DNA from 2 places in the Streptomyces sp. NPDC003011 genome. Region 2 is predicted to be linked to the other one. Evidence: riboswitches for the same ligand, from Rfam matches in the RefSeq annotation. Region 2 holds a riboswitch; the other holds the start of a gene.
The links. A riboswitch is a leader RNA that binds a small molecule or an ion and turns the genes downstream of it on or off. The one in region 2 is predicted to bind glycine.
Positions count from the first base shown of each region.

Region 1 (7,974 bases), on a different contig from region 2:
CCGGACGCAGTCTCGGGGCGAGCGGTCCGTACCCGCTTCACAGCAACGCGGCCGATCACGCTCCGCAGCGACCGACGGCCGTGCCGAGCAGCGGAGGGGCGACGTCCATGGCGTCCGAGCAGATCGGCTACCGCGGTCCGACGGCGTGCGCGGCCGCCGGCATCACGTACCGGCAACTGGACTACTGGGCCCGCACGGGGCTCGTCGAGCCGAGCGTGCGGCCCGCCTACGGGTCCGGCACACAGCGTCTGTACAGCTTCCGGGATGTCGTCATCCTGAAGGTGGTCAAGCGTTTTCTCGACACCGGTGTGTCGCTGCAGAACATCCGCACCGCGGTGCAGCATCTGCGCGAGAGCGGATTCCAAGACCTGGAGCGCATGACGCTGATGAGTGACGGCGCCACGGTCTACGAGTGCACCACGCCCGACGAGGTCCACGCGCTGCTTCAAGGCGGCCAGGGCATCTTCGGCATCGCCGTCGGCGTGGTGTGGCGGGACGTCGAGAGCGCCCTGTCGCAGTTGCACGGCGAGCGGGTCGACACCGGGGAGACCCTGGTCGGGCCCAACCCCGCCGATGAGCTGGCGCGGCGGCGCAACCGGGCGGTCTGACCGTCCTGCCCGCTCTTGGGCAGGGGCATTGTCAGTGGCGTAGGGCAGCATCGGAGATGTGAGAAGCGCGCCCACGATCCTGCATCTCGACATGGATGCCTTTTTCGCCTCGGCGGAGCAGGCGTCCAAGCCGAGCCTGCGCGGGAAGGCCGTCATCGTGGGCGGGCTGGGGCCGCGTGGGGTGGTGGCCACGGCGTCGTACGAGGCGCGGGTGTTCGGGGTGCACTCGGCGATGCCCATGGCCCAGGCGAGACGACTGGCGCCGAACGCGGCGTATCTCGTGCCGCGCTTCGCGTTCTACCGGGCGATCAGCGAGCAGGTGATGGGGCTGCTGCGGGGCCTGTCGCCGTTGGTGGAGCCGCTGAGTCTGGACGAGGCGTTCGTGGACCTGGAGGCCGGGGGAGCGGCCTGGGACGAGGAGTCGGCGCGGCTGGCCGCGGTGAAGCTGCGGGCGGACATACGGGCGGTGACGGGGCTGACGGGTTCGGTGGGGCTCGCCGCGTCCAAGATGCTCGCGAAGATCGCCTCGGAGCAGGCCAAGCCCGACGGGCTGGTGGTGATCGAGCCGGGGACCGAGCGGGCCATGCTGGGCCCGATGTCGGTGCGGACGCTGCCCGGGGTGGGGCCGGCGACGGGGGACCATCTGCGCCGGGCCGGGATCACCACGGTCGAGGAGATCGCGGAGGCGGGTGAGGACGAGCTCGTACGGCTGCTGGGGAAGGCGCACGGGCACGGGCTGTACGCCATGGCGCTGGCGCGGGACGAACGGCCTGTGGTGGCCGAGCGGGAGACGAAGTCGGTCTCGGTGGAGGACACGTACGACATCGACATCCATGACCGGGTCAGGGTGGGACTGGAGGTGCAGCGGCTGGCGGACCGGTGCGTGCGGCGGCTGCGGGAGGCGGGGCTGTCCGGGCGGACGATCGTGCTGAAGGTGCGGAGGTACGACTTCTCCACGCTGACGCGGTCCGAGACCTTGCGCGGGCCCACGGACGATCCGGCGGTGGTGCGGGAGGCCGCGGCCCGGTTGCTGGACTCCGTGGACACGACGGGGGGTGTGCGGCTGCTCGGGGTGGGGGTCAGCGGGCTGGCCGACTACACGCAGGAGGATCTGTTCGCGCAGGCCGCGGGGGAGCGGGAGCGAGTGGACTCCGGTCCGGTGGAAGCACCCGAGAACGGGCCGGCCGTGGAGCCCGAGGTGCCGGTCGAGCGGCGGTGGCCGTCGGGGCACGATGTGCGGCATGCCGAGTACGGGCATGGGTGGGTGCAGGGGAGCGGGCTGGGGCGGGTGACCGTGCGGTTCGAGACGCCTGACTCGGAGCCGGGGCGGGTGCGGACGTTTCGCGTCGACGACCCCGGGTTGCAGCCGGCGGAGCCGCTGCCGTTGGTGGCGGGGAGTTCTGGGACGGAGGCGAGGGCCGGGGGTGGGGGTGCTCCGGCGGGGGAGGTCTCGGCGTGATGGTTGTGACCGGCGTGCGTGCGGAGCGGCGGGGAGCTGGGGTGCGCGGAGGTTGGGTGCGTGCGGGTGGGACCGGCGGGGGTGGGGTGGCGCAGCTGCGCAGCCCGGCGCTTGCGGGGGTGCCGCCCGTGCCCGCCCGTGCCGTCCCAGCGGCACGACTGCCCGCGGATGGGCGGGGGAGGCGGGGACGGTCGCCTGTGTGCTGGGCGGGTGCGGGTGCGGCTGTGCCCGTGGTCGGGCTGGGGCAGTCGTGGCCCGTGGTTGGGCTGGGTCCGTAGGCGATGGCGTGTGGCGGCTGTGGGGGGTGACTGTGCGACGGCCGTGGTCGGGGACGGCTGGTGGTGACGCGGCGCGGTGACTGCCGTCGTGGGTGACGGTTGGTGGTGATGGTGCGGCTCACCGTGTGACGGTTGCGGGTGGGTGCGTGGCGGAGGGGGTGCGGGGCCTTCGCGGGGTGCGGTGTGGCGGGGGCAGGGGGACTGAGGCCGAGTCGTGGGGGTGCGGTCTGCCTGGGCTGCGACGGTCTGTGGAGGGGGGTGCGTTGTGGCTGGTGGTGCGGCTTGGGGAGGAGGTTGGACCGTGGGGTGTGCGTGGGGGCTGGGCTGTCGGCTCGGGGTCGGTGGGGGCGTCAGGGATCGTCCGTGCCGGCCAGTTTGCCGAAGTCGTGGTCCGGGAGCGGGGGAGGGGCGGACAGGTCGAGGCCGTAGTGGTGGTAGAGCTGGAGTTCCTGCTCGGGGGAGAGGTGGCGGCCTACGCCGAAGTCGGGGGCGTCCCTGATCAGGGCGCGGTCGAAGGGGACGCGGAGGGCGCCCTCGATCAGTTCGCTGGGCTCCAGGGGAACGAAGGCGTCCCGGGAGAAGAGGCCGGTGCGTATGGCCGCCCACTCGGGTACGCCGGTCGCGTCGTCGAGGTAGATCTCGTCGATCGTCCCGATCTTGGTGCCGTTGCGGTCGAACGCCTTGCGGCCGATCAGGTTGCGCGGATCGATGTCGCTCTGCACGGGCCCTCCACTAGGGTCGCAACTCATCCGTAAGCACTACGAAAGAGCACATTCAGGGAGGCGGCCACTCGAACGCTCGGGCGTTGACCGCGCTGGTACGCTGACAAACGGCTGCTGATCCCATGCGGGAGAGTCCTCCAGACATCACCGGAGGCGCCGAAGGAGCAAATCCTCCCCGGAATCTCTCAGGCCCACGTACCGCATGGACGAGGTCACTCTGGAAAGCAGGGCGGGTGTCGACGGCTTCCGCTCTCACCGACGGTGAAAACCGGGCGCCCTCGGGTGCCCGGTGAAGCTCTCAGGTTGAGATGACAGAGGGGGAGGCCGTCCGGGTACCCGTGCCGTGGTGCCCCTCGAAGGTCGCGTCAGACCAGGAGGCCTCCGCAATGACCGCCCACCGCATTCCGCTCTCGGAGCTGGAGCAGGGAATCCCGTTCGAACAGCGCCACATCGGGCCCGACCAGGAAGCGCGGGCCAAGATGCTCGCCCAGGTCGGGTACGGCTCGCTGGACGAGCTCACCGCCGCCGCCGTGCCGGACGTGATCAAGAACGCCGACGCGCTGGACCTGCCCGGTGCGCGGACCGAGGCCGAGGTGCTGGCCGAGCTGCGGTCGCTGGCCGATCGCAACCAGGTCCTCGACTCCATGATCGGACTCGGGTACTACGGAACCTTCACGCCGCCCGTGATCCTGCGCAACGTGATGGAGAACCCCGCCTGGTACACCGCTTACACGCCCTACCAGCCGGAGATCTCCCAGGGGCGTCTCGAAGCGCTGCTGAACTTCCAGACCATGGTCGCCGAGCTCACCGGGCTGCCGACCTCCGGTGCCTCGCTGCTGGACGAGGGCACGGCCGCCGCCGAGGCGCTGGCGCTGTCCCGGCGCATGGGCAGGAACAAGAAGGGGCTGTTCCTGGTCGACGCGGACGTGCTGCCGCAGACCATCGCGGTGATCCGGACCCGTGCCGAGTCGACCGGCGTGGAGGTCGTCGTCGCCGACCTCGATGACGGCATCCCGGCCGAGCTCGGCGAGCGCGAGATCAACGGCGTGCTGATCCAGTACCCGGGAGCCTCCGGTGCCGTCCGTGACATCGAGCCGGTCATCGCGCAGGCCCACGAGCTCGGCGCGCTCGTGACCGTCGCCGCCGATCTGCTGGCGCTGACACTGCTGAAGTCGCCGGGGGAACTCGGTGCGGACATCGCCGTCGGGACGACCCAGCGGTTCGGTGTGCCGATGGGCTTCGGCGGGCCGCATGCCGGATACATGGCCGTGCGGGAGAAGTTCGCGCGCAGCCTGCCCGGACGGCTCGTGGGCGTGTCCGTGGACGCGGACGGGAACAGGGCGTACCGGCTGGCGCTGCAGACGCGTGAGCAGCACATCCGCCGGGAGAAGGCGACCAGCAACATCTGTACGGCGCAGGTGCTGCTCGCGGTGATGGCCGCCATGTACGCCGTCTACCACGGGCCCCAGGGCCTCAAGAGCATCGCGCGGCGCACCCACCGGTACGCCACGATCCTCGCCGCCGGGCTGACGGCCGGCGGGGTCGAGGTCGTGCACGGCTCCTACTTCGACACCCTGACCGCGCGGGTGCCCGCGGAGGCCGCCCAGGTCGTCGCCGCCGCGCGGGAGAACGGGGTCAACCTGCGGCTCGTGGACGCCGACCACGTGTCCATGGCCTGCGACGAGACGACCGGGCGGGCCCAGCTGAGCGCGGTGTGGGCCGCTTTCGGGGTCGAGGGTCACATCGACGCGCTCGACGCGGCCACCGAGGACTCGCTCCCGGCCGCGCTGCTGCGCACCGACGACTACCTCACGCACCCGGTCTTCCACCAGTACCGCTCCGAGACCGCGATGCTGCGCTACCTGCGCCGGCTCGCCGACCGGGACTACGCGCTCGACCGCGGCATGATCCCGCTGGGCTCCTGCACCATGAAGCTCAACGCGACCACGGAGATGGAGCCGGTCACCTGGCCCGAGTTCGGGCAGCTGCATCCCTTCGCGCCCGTCGAGCAGGCGCAGGGCTATCTCACGCTCATCCGCGAGCTGGAGGAACGTCTCGCCGAGGTCACCGGGTACGACAAGGTGTCGTTGCAGCCCAACGCGGGTTCGCAGGGCGAGCTGGCGGGACTGCTCGCCGTACGCGGATACCACCGCGCCCGCGGTGACGAGCAGCGGACCGTCTGCCTGATCCCGTCGTCCGCGCACGGGACGAACGCGGCCAGCGCCGCGATGGCCGGGATGAAGGTCGTCGTCGTGAAGACCGCCGACGACGGTGAGATCGACGTCGAGGACCTGCGGGCGAAGATCGAACAGCACCGGGACGAGCTGGCGGTGCTGATGATCACGTACCCCTCCACGCACGGTGTGTTCGAGGAGCACGTCGCCGACATCTGCGCCCAGGTGCACGAGGCGGGCGGGCAGGTGTACGTCGACGGCGCCAATCTGAACGCGCTGGTGGGGCTCGCCAAGCCCGGGCACTTCGGCGGGGACGTCTCGCACCTGAACCTGCACAAGACCTTCTGCATCCCGCACGGCGGCGGCGGTCCGGGCGTCGGGCCGGTCGGTGTGCGCGAGCACCTGGCACCGTATCTGCCGAACCACCCGCTGCAGCCCGCGGCCGGGCCGGAGACGGGCGTCGGGCCCATCTCGGCGGCGCCCTGGGGCTCCGCGGGGATCCTGCCGATCTCGTGGGCGTATGTGCGGCTCATGGGCGGTGAAGGACTGAAGCGGGCCACTCAGGTGGCGGTGCTGAGCGCGAACTACGTCGCCAAGCGGCTGGAGCCGCACTACCCGGTGCTCTACACCGGTCCGGGCGGGCTCGTCGCCCACGAGTGCATCATCGACCTGCGGCCGCTGACCAAGGCGACCGGTGTGAGCGTCGACGACGTGGCCAAGCGGCTCATCGACTACGGGTTCCACGCGCCGACGATGTCGTTCCCGGTGGCCGGGACGTTGATGATCGAGCCGACCGAGTCCGAGGATCTGATCGAACTCGACCGGTTCTGCGAGGCGATGATCGCGATTCGCGCGGAGATCGAGAAGGTCGGCTCGGGCGAGTGGCCCGCGGACGACAACCCGCTGCGCAACGCCCCGCACACCGCCGGCGCGCTCGGCGGCGCGTGGGAGCACGCGTACACGCGCGAGGAGGCCGTCTTCCCGGGCGGGGTGTCGGTGGCGGACAAGTACTGGCCGCCGGTGCGCCGTATCGACCAGGCCTTCGGCGACCGCAACCTGGTCTGCTCCTGCCCGCCGCTGGACGCGTACGAGGACTGATGTCCCTACGCGACCTGATGTCGCGTACGGGTACGCGTACTGACGTGTCGTGGAGAGGGCTCCGTCCGGTCGTGCACCGGGCGGGGTCATCACCGTGGTCGTCGGTGAGAGTCATGCTGGGTATGCGTGTGTTTGTGCCGCTTTGACGGTTGCCCAGACAGGTGCGCCGGGGTGCAGGTCGAGTTCGGCCGCGGCGACCGTCGTGAGGTCGGCGGCGAGGGGGAGTTCGCCGGTCAGGTCCGCGCGGATCTGGTCGCCGTGGGTCTCCAGGCCGGCCACTTCGCAGCGCCACAGGTTGCGGGCGCTGGAGCCGGTGGGGCGGTCGCGGTGAAGGGTTACCGCGCTCGGGGGGAAGGCGACGAAGACGGGGCCGGACAGGTCTTCGGTGGTGGTGAGGGCGGGGCCGGCGTCGAGCCGGACCGTGTGGCCTTCGGCCCGCCCTCGGTAGAGGTTGAGGCCGACCAGCTGCGCGATGTAGTCCGTACGGGGATGGCGGGCGATGTCGGAGGGGGTGCCCTCCTGGACGACCCGGCCGTGCTCGACGACGACGAGCCGGTCGGCCAGCACCATGGCGTCCAGCGGGTCATGTGTGACCAGGACCGCCACGGCCTCGAACTCGGTCAGGTGGCGGCGGAGTTGGGCGCGTACCTCCAGGCGGGTGCGGGCGTCCAGGGCGGCCAGGGGCTCGTCGAGGAGGAGCAGGCGGGGGTGGGTGGCCAGGGCGCGGGCGAGGGCGACGCGCTGGGCCTGGCCGCCGGAGAGCTTGCGGGGCTTGGCGCCGGCGTGCTCGGCCAGGCCCATGCGGTCCAGCCACTCGGCGGCCTGGGCGCGGGCTTCCGCCTTGGTGGCGCCGTGGCAGCGCGGGCCGAAGGCCACGTTGTCGAGGGCGGACAGGTGGGGGAAGAGCAGGTAGTCCTGGAAGACCACGCCGACCGGGCGGGATTCGGGTGGCGTACGGTCCAGCGCGGCGCCGTCGAGGCGCAGATGCCCGTCCGTGAGCGGGACGAGACCGGCGAGGGCGCGCAGGGCGGTGGTCTTGCCGGCGCCGTTCGGACCGAGCAGGGCGACGACGTCGCCGGGAGCGGCGGTGAGGGTGATGTCGAGGCGGAAAGTGCCGTGCTCGACGACGAGGCGGGCGTCCAGGCCTGGGGGGCCTGGGGGTTGTGGGGCGTGTGAGGGGTCTGGGTCGGCGGTGGTGCGGGTGGCGTCGGGGTCGGGGGCGGCTGGGGTTGCGTCAGGCATGAGGGGAACGTCCGGGTCGGGTTCGGGGCCCGCTTGGTCAAGGGCCCGCTTCAGTGTCGGGAGCGTGCGGCATGATTTCGGGAGTGTCCGGGAGGTCTCTCCTGGTGTCCGGCATGGTCTCGCCTCGGGGGTGTCCGGCGGCAGGGGCTCGGGGGTCGTCCGACGTGGTGTCCCGCATGGTCTCGCCTCCGGGGTGTCCGGCGGCAAGGGCCCGGAGGTTGTCCGACGGGGTGTCCGGGTGCCTCGCACCCTGCCGGAAAAGTTCGGCATCGGGCTCAGGATGCGGTCATCCAGCGGTCCCGCAGGCCCGCCAGTACGGCGATGGACACGGCCAGCAGCACCAGGCTGAGGGCGATCGCGGCCGCCGGGTCGTTCTGCAGGGCCAGGTAGACC
Region 1 is NZ_JBSFTY010000070.1:8,264-16,237, forward strand. Features, by position in the region: gene ACWD0J_RS30155 (MerR family transcriptional regulator) at 1-608, shown strand, start outside; gene ACWD0J_RS30160 (DNA polymerase IV) at 667-2,067, shown strand; gene ACWD0J_RS30165 (PRC-barrel domain-containing protein) at 2,696-3,067, opposite strand; glycine riboswitch at 3,183-3,278, shown strand; gene gcvP (aminomethyl-transferring glycine dehydrogenase) at 3,454-6,339, shown strand; gene ACWD0J_RS30175 (ABC transporter ATP-binding protein) at 6,451-7,581, opposite strand; gene modB (molybdate ABC transporter permease subunit) at 7,857-7,974, opposite strand, start outside.
Region 1: it holds a riboswitch for glycine, as region 2 does, so the genes downstream of both, gcvP (aminomethyl-transferring glycine dehydrogenase) here and gcvT (glycine cleavage system aminomethyltransferase GcvT) in region 2, are expected to answer to the same signal.

Region 2 (7,974 bases):
GTGAGGACCGAGCCCTGTGCCTCCAGCACCGCGACCGGCGCGAAGTTCTCGGAGGCGATCATCTCCAGGGTGGACTGCTGGCGGCCCAGTTCGGCGTCGACGGCGGCGGCGACCTCCGGGTCGAGCTCGTGCAGGGGCGTGTTCAGTACGGACATCAGGTCCACGACTCCTCAGCCGGCGGAAAAGGCGGTGTACTCGTCGGCGGAGAGCAGATCGGCCGGCTCCTCCGTGACGCGTACCTTGAACAGCCAGCCGCCCTCGAAGGGGGCGGAGTTCACCAGCGACGGGTCGTTCACCACGTCCTCGTTGACCTCGGTGACCTCACCGCTGACCGGGGAGTACAGGTCGCTGACCGACTTGGTCGACTCCAGCTCGCCGCAGGTCTCGCCCGCGACCACGGTGGTACCGGCCTCCGGGAGCTGCACGAAGACGACGTCACCGAGCGCGTTGGCCGCGTGCTCCGTGATGCCGACCGTCGCGACGCCGTCCTCGGCGCCGGACAGCCACTCGTGTTCCTTGCTGTAGCGCAGCTGCTGGGGGTTGCTCATGGCCTGAATTCTCCTGTACGCGGGGGAGTGCTGAGGAAGGGGGGACTGCTGGAAACGTGCGTGAGCAGCACACATGTGCGCGGGGTCACACACGGGGACCCGGCCCGGTGGCTACTTCTGACGCTTGTAGAACGGCAGCGCCACGACCTCGTACGGCTCGTGACTGCCCCGGATGTCCACGCCGACACCCGTGGTGCCCGGCGCCGCGTGCGCGGGATCGACGTACGCCATCGCGATCGGCCTGCCGAGGGTGGGGGAGGGGGCACCGGAGGTGACCTCGCCGATCACCTCGCCGCCGGCCACGACCGCGTACCCGGCGCGCGGGACGCGACGCCCCTCGGCGACCAGGCCGACGAGGACGCGCGGGGGGCTGCTCTCGGCGCGGGAAGCGGCCTCGGCGAGCGCCTCGCGCCCCACGAAGTCGCCCTCCTTCCCGAACTTCACCACCCGGCCGAGCCCGGCGTCGAAGGGGGTGAGGGAGGTCGACAGCTCGTGCCCGTACAGCGGCATGCCCGCCTCCAGGCGCAGCGTGTCCCGGCAGGACAGTCCGCACGGGACCAGGCCGACGCCCTCGCCGGCCTTCGTCAGCGCCTGCCACAGCTCCACGGCGTGCTCCGGCCGCACGAACAGCTCGAAGCCGTCCTCGCCGGTGTAGCCGGTGCGGGCGATCAGGGCGGGGACACCGGCGACGGTGCCGGCCAGCCCGGCGTAGTACTTCAGGCCGTCGAGGCCGGCGTCGGTGAGGGACTTCAGGACGCCCGGCGACTCGGGGCCCTGCACGGCGATCAGGGCGTAGGCGTCCCGGTCGTCACGGACCTGCGCGTCGAAGCCCGCCGCACGCTCGGTCAGCGCGTCCAGGACCACTTGGGCGTTGGAGGCGTTGGCGACGACCATGTACCGGGCGGACCCGGCCTCGGTGTCGGCCAGCCGGTAGACGATCAGGTCGTCCAGGATGCCGCCGTCGGCCCGGCAGATCATGGTGTAGCGGGCCCGGCCGGCCTTGACGCCCCCGATGTCGCCGACCAGCGCGTAGTCGAGGAGCGCGGCGGCCTGCGGGCCGGTCACCGTGATCTCGCCCATGTGCGAGAGGTCGAAGAGCCCGGCCCTCGTGCGTACGGCGAGGTGCTCGTCGCGCTCGGAGCCGTAGCGCAGCGGCATGTCCCAGCCGGCGAAGTCGGTCATCGTCGCGCCCAGCGAACGATGCAGGGCGTCGAGCGCGGTACGGCGCTTGTCGGGGGATGCGGTACTGCTCATCGGTCGGTCTCCCAGGGCATGACGGCGAGGTCGTTCCTCCCCATCTGTCATCGGAACCTGAGAGGTTCGTCACGACCCCGCGAAACGGTGGTCGTGACTTGCACCGTGGGTGGAGCCGCTGTCGCAGCGGCCCGCTTTTCAGATGTGCCTCGCCCGCGCGGTACGGGGCCTGAGAGATTCAAGGGAGGGACTTGCTCCTTCGGCGCCCGGGCACTCGTACCCCAGAGGTACGGCCCGGAACTCTCCCGCGCGGATTCAAACGGCCGGTATGCAGTTGGCGCCGACATCATTGCACGCATCGGCCGACGGCGGCAGGCCACATATTGTGACCGGCTTGTGGCAGGACGTGCACGAAAACACGAGACACCGCGCATTACCTTCTCTTTACACTCGACGGGGATGGGACGCGTGACCACCCCAGGGGAGGACGATCACGGTGAACAGGACCACGGCGTACGCCACCACCTCGGCCCTCGCGCTGCCCGGGCAGCCGACGGCTCCGGCCACGGAGGCCTGCCACCCGATCGGCGCACCCGTCGTCCGCGACCTCCGCGAGCGGGGCGGCCAGAGCCCGCACGCGCTGCTCTTCGGCCCCAAGGACCTCGTCGTGATCACCGGCCTGCCCGGCAGCGGCAAGTCCACGCTGATGCGGCGCACCGTCAAGGGCACCCGCATCGACTCCCAGGACACCCGCGACCGCTGGGACGCGCGGATGCCGCGTTCTGTGCCGTACGCGCTCTACCGCCCGCTCGTCCGCGCCGCGCACTACGCCGGCCTGCGCCGCGCGCTGCGCTCCGGCGAGGGTGTCGTGGTGCACGACTGCGGTACGCAGGCCTGGGTGCGCCGCTGGCTGGCCCGGGAGGCCCGCCGCCGGGGCGGCACTCTGCGCCTGCTGCTGCTCGACGTCACCCCCGGTCTCGCTCTGGAGGGCCAGCGGGAGCGCGGCCGGGGCGTCTCGCGGTACGCGTTCCTGCGCCACCGGAGCGCCGCGTCCCGCCTGATCAGCGCGGTCGAGCAGGGCGACCTGCCGCCGGGCTGCGGTTCGGCGGTGCTGATCGACCGGGACGCGGCGAACGTGCTGCTCCGGATCGGCTTCACCGGCTGACACCTCCACGGTGTGCTCCGTACCCGTTAGCCTTTTCAGCCACAGCAAGCGGTACTCGGCAGGCGGTAGGCAGGCAGATGGACTTCCCGGCGGATCTCCCCGCTGACTTCCCGGGCTTCCCGGCACAGGCGCACCCCCACCCGCACGGCGGATGGCCCGGCAACGAACTGGAGGAAGTGCTCTCCGCCTCCCTCGGCATCCCCGGGGCGGGCGGGCGGATCATCGAGGTGCTGGGCCGCAGCTTCGTCTGGGTTCCGCTGCCCAACGGCGGCGGTCCGCACAGCGGCCCGCTCGACCTGCCCACCCTGGAGATCGAGGGCCAGGCCTATGTGCCGGTGTTCAGCTCCGAGGAACAGTTCCGGCAGGTCGCCGGCTCGCACATGGCGTACACCATCGCCCCCGCCGTCGAGTTCGCGCGCGGACTGCCGCCCCAGGTCGGCCTCGCCGTGAACCCGGACGGCACGGTCGGCGTCCCGCTCCCGCCGGCGGCCGTCGCCGGCCTGTGCCGGGCGGGCCGCACCCCGCTGGACGGCCCCGCGAGCGGCGGCCGGGTCAAGCTGTACGAGCCCGACTGGCAGGACGACCCGGTGGACTTCCTGGCCGCGGCCTCCTCCGAGTTCGCCGCGACCGGCGTGGTCCGCACGGCCCGCCGCTGCCTCGCCGCCATCGAGACGGCCGACCCGGTGATGTTCGTGGGCGTGGAACTGTCCCAGTGTGAGGGAGACATACGGGCGCTCCCCATGGAGGCCCTGTCCCGGGCCCTCACCCGGGCCCCGGCCCCGTGGCCCGTCAACCTGGTCCTTCTGGACGTGGCGGACGACCCGGTGGGCCACTGGATGAGGGAGACGGTCCGGCCCTTCCACACGGGGGACCACTAGGAATCCCGCCGGGGGCGGCCCACCCCGGGGACGCCGGGAACCGCGCGGCCGGCCGCACCGCCCGCACCCGTCGGCGACGAGAGGCCCCGCGCTGCTGGGCTGTGTCGGGGGCACCTCCACTTAAGCTGGTTCCATACTGCGGGGCAGACTCTCGAAGGGGCGGTACAGGTGAGCGCCAGCGGCATCGCGACCGGGCAGGTCGAGCACATGCTGCGCCAGGTGACGCCCGGGCGTTACGACGCCTACGAGGCACTCCTGCGCGCGCTCGCGACCCCGTCCTCCGGCCAGATCTGGATGCTGCTGTGGCACGGCCAGGCCGGCTCCCCCGACGCCCAGTACGGGAACATGCAGGTCGACGGGTACGGCTACGCCCCCTGCGTCACCTCCGCCCAGGAGTTGTCGGCCAGCGGCTGGAACAGATCGTACGAAGTGGTCGACGGTCTCGACGTGGCCCGCACCCTCTACCCCGACCACTACGGCCTCTGGCTCAACCCGCACGCCCCGGGCGGCGGCGTCGGCATCCCCTGGCTCGACCTGCGCCGGATCGCCACCGGCCTGGAACGCCAGCCCGCCGGTCCCCTGCGGCTGTCCGAACCCGCCATCGAGATCCCGCAGTTCTACGCCCTGCTCGCGCAGAACGCCCACCGCACCCCGGCCGTCCGCGCCCTGCGCCGCGCCTGGGTGCAGCCCGCGCTCGGGGCGCCGTATCTCGCGATCGGGCTCGACGTGTACGACACCAGCCCGCCGGCCGTCGACTCGGTGCGCGCGATGATGCAGCAGTCCATCGGCGCGGTGCCGGACGGACTGCCGGTGTCGACCGTGGCGATGTCCGACGAGTACGACCCGGTCGCCCTGTGGATGCGGGCCGGCGCCCGCCCGTTCTACGACCGCGAGGCCCACGCCGCCCCGGCTCAGGGGCCTGCGGCGGGTTACGGGTACCCGCCGGCCCGCAGCGGCTACTGACCCCGTCGACGGCACCGGCCGGCCCGCCGCGGAGAGCGGTGGCCGGGGCGTCCGCCGCAGTGGCCCGCCCACTTCTTCGCGCGTAGACCGAGGTGATAAAGCATCACCTGTCCCGTTTGCCCCAACTAGCCCACGTCCGGCCCGCGTTACCCCTCGTCCGGATAACGGAACCCCCCAAGCAGCATCACGGTTACGCATCCTTTCACCGCCAAGTCTGGCGACTGATCGCCAAAGCGTTGAAGACTCCCGTGAGACGCGGGCCGGTCGGTCCCGTGTGCGAGGAGAAGCAACCGCTACAGCGGCAGCCAGGGGGGTCGGCGATCGTCGACCCGAGAGGGGTCAATCTCACTGTGACCGCACCGATCGAGACCACCGGGGCGGAGGCCGGAGCGCAGCCCGAGGCCGTTCTCGCCGGAGTCAAGAAGAGCCAGATCGAAGGGCGTTCGCTCAGTCAGATCGCCTGGACGCGCTTCAAGCGCGACAAGGTGGCGATGGCGGGCGGCGTGGTCGTCGCCCTGCTCGTTCTGATGGCGGTGTTCTCGAAGCCGATCCAGTGGGTGTTCGACCTCGACCCCAACAAGTTCCACCAGGACTTGATCGATCCGGCCCTGCTCGCCCCCAAGGGCGGCTGGGGCGGCATGAGTTGGGACCACCCGCTCGGCGTCGATCCCCAGTACGGCCGTGACATGCTCGCCCGCATCATCGACGGGTCGTGGGTGTCCCTGCTGGTCGCCGGGGGTGCCACCGTCCTCTCGGTGGTGATCGGCACCGTGCTCGGCATCGTGGCCGGCTACTACGGAGGGTGGATCGACTCCCTCATCAGCAAGATGATGGACACGTTCCTGGCCTTCCCGCTGCTGCTGTTCGCCATCTCCATCTCCGCGTCGGTCCAGGACGGCTTCTTCGGACTCACCGGACTCCCGCTGCGCATCTGCGTGTTGATCTTCGTGATCGGCTTCTTCAGCTGGCCGTACATCGGCCGCATCGTGCGCGCGCAGACGATGACCCTGCGGCAACGGGAGTTCATCGAGGCCGCCAAGAGCCTGGGCGCGCGCGGACCGTACGTCCTGTTCCGGGAGTTGCTCCCCAACCTCGTCGCGCCGATCCTCGTCTACTCGACGCTGATCATCCCGACGAACATCCTTTTCGAGGCCGCGCTGAGCTTCCTCGGAGTCGGCATCGCGCCGCCCCAGGCCTCCTGGGGAGGCATGCTCAGCAACGCTGTGGATCTCTACACCGCGGATCCTCAGTACATGTTCGTGCCCGGACTGGCGATTTTCATCACCGTCCTGGCCTTCAACCTGCTGGGTGACGGGCTGCGTGACGCCCTCGATCCTCGCAGCAAGTGATCCATCGATAGAGGGGGATTTCCTCAGGTGAAGACGAGAAGGGTGACCGCCGCTGTGGCGTCGGTCCTGGCACTCTCGCTGGGTGCTGCCGCATGTGGTGGCGGCGGGGACAACGACAACGACAACGGAGGCAACGGCGCGAAGGACGCGGCGCTCACCTCCATCGTCAACGCGTCGAGCAAGAAGGGAGGGACACTCAGCCTGGAACACTCCGACGTGCCGGACTCGCTGGACCCGGGCAACACGTACTACGGCTGGGTGCAGAACTTCTCCCGGCTCTACGCGCGTACGCTCACCACGTTCAAGCCGGCGGCCGGCAAGGAAGGCCTCACGGTCGTCCCGGACCTCGCGGAGTCCCTGGGCAAGCCGAGCGCCGACGCCAAGACCTGGACGTACAAGCTGCGCGCGGGCGTCAAGTTCCAGGACGGCACGCCCATCACGTCCAAGGACGTCAAGTACGCGATCGAGCGCTCCAACTTCGCGCCCGAGGCCCTGTCCAACGGGCCCACGTACTTCAAGGCGTACCTGGAGGGCGGCGACGCGTACAAGGGTCCCTACAAGGACAAGTCGGCCGACGGCATCAAGTCCATCCAGACGCCGGACGACCGGACGATCGTCTTCAAGCTGAAGCAGCCGTTCGCCGACTTCGACTACCTGGCGACGTACTCGCAGACGGCGCCGGTGCCGAAGGCCAAGGACGACGGCGCGAAGTACGTGCAGCACATGGTGTCCTCGGGTCCCTACCAGTTCCAGTCGTACGAGGAGGGCCGCAGCGCCACCCTGGTGCGCAACCCGCAGTGGGACGCGAAGACCGACCCGATCCGCAAGGCGCTGCCGGACAAGGTCACGATCAAGTTCAAGGTCAACCCGGTCACGGTCGACAACGACCTGCTGGCTGACAAGATCACGGCCGACGCGGCCGGCACCGGTGTGCAGCCCCAGACCCAGCCCAAGGTGCTGACCGGCAACAACGTGAAGCAGACGGACAACTCGTACGCCGGCGCCACGCAGTACATCGCGCTGAACGTCAACGTGAAGCCGTTCGACAACGCGCACTGCCGCAAGGCCGTGCAGTGGGGTCTGAACAAGCAGTCCGTGCTCGACGCGGTGGGCGGCACGCCCAAGGGCGACGTGGCGACCACGCTGCTGCCGCCGTCGGTCAACGGCTACACCAAGTTCGACACCTACGCGACCGAGGGTCACAAGGGTGACGTGGCCAAGGCCAAGGCAGAGCTGAAGGCGTGCGGCAAGCCGAACGGCTTCGACACGATCCTGACCGCTCGCTCCGACCGTCCCGCCGAGGTGGCGGCCGCCACGGCCGTCCAGGAGTCCCTCAAGGGCATCGGCGTCAACGTCGAGATCAAGCAGTTCCCTTCGGGCAAGTACTTCTCCAACTTCGCCGGTGTCCCGAGCTACGTGCACGACAACAAGCTCGGCATGCTGTCGATGGCCTGGGGTGCCGACTGGCCGACCGGTTTCGGCTTCCTCGACCAGATCATCAACGGTGCCGCCATCAAGCCCTCGGGCGGCAACAACCTGATGGAGCTGAACGACCCGAAGATCAACAAGGCCCTGACGGACGCGATCGCCAACACCGACGACGCGGCCCGCACCAAGGCCTGGGGTGACATCGACAAGATGGTGCTGGACAACGCGTCCGTCGTGCCGCTCTTCTACCGCAAGAACCTGCTGCTCAGGCCGAAGTCGGCGACCAACGTGACGGTCACGCAGGCGTATCTCGGCATGTACGACTACCTGCTGATGAGTTCCTCGAAGTAACAGCAGGCCTGATTCCCTGAAAGGCAGGTGAAGGCACCGGGTGGCCGTGGCGGACACGCTCCGTCACGGCCACCCGGAGCCGTACAGCTGTGGCTGCG
Region 2 is NZ_JBSFTY010000023.1:60,817-68,790, reverse strand. Features, by position in the region: gene glyA (serine hydroxymethyltransferase) at 1-155, opposite strand, end outside; gene gcvH (glycine cleavage system protein GcvH) at 171-548, opposite strand; gene gcvT (glycine cleavage system aminomethyltransferase GcvT) at 660-1,802, opposite strand; glycine riboswitch at 1,837-1,950, opposite strand; glycine riboswitch at 1,951-2,060, opposite strand; gene ACWD0J_RS14455 (AAA family ATPase) at 2,239-2,907, shown strand; gene ACWD0J_RS14450 (enhanced serine sensitivity protein SseB) at 2,985-3,785, shown strand; gene ACWD0J_RS14445 (enhanced serine sensitivity protein SseB C-terminal domain-containing protein) at 3,954-4,748, shown strand; gene ACWD0J_RS14440 (ABC transporter permease) at 5,099-6,097, shown strand; gene ACWD0J_RS14435 (ABC transporter substrate-binding protein) at 6,140-7,876, shown strand; gene ACWD0J_RS14430 (ABC transporter permease) at 7,966-7,974, shown strand, end outside.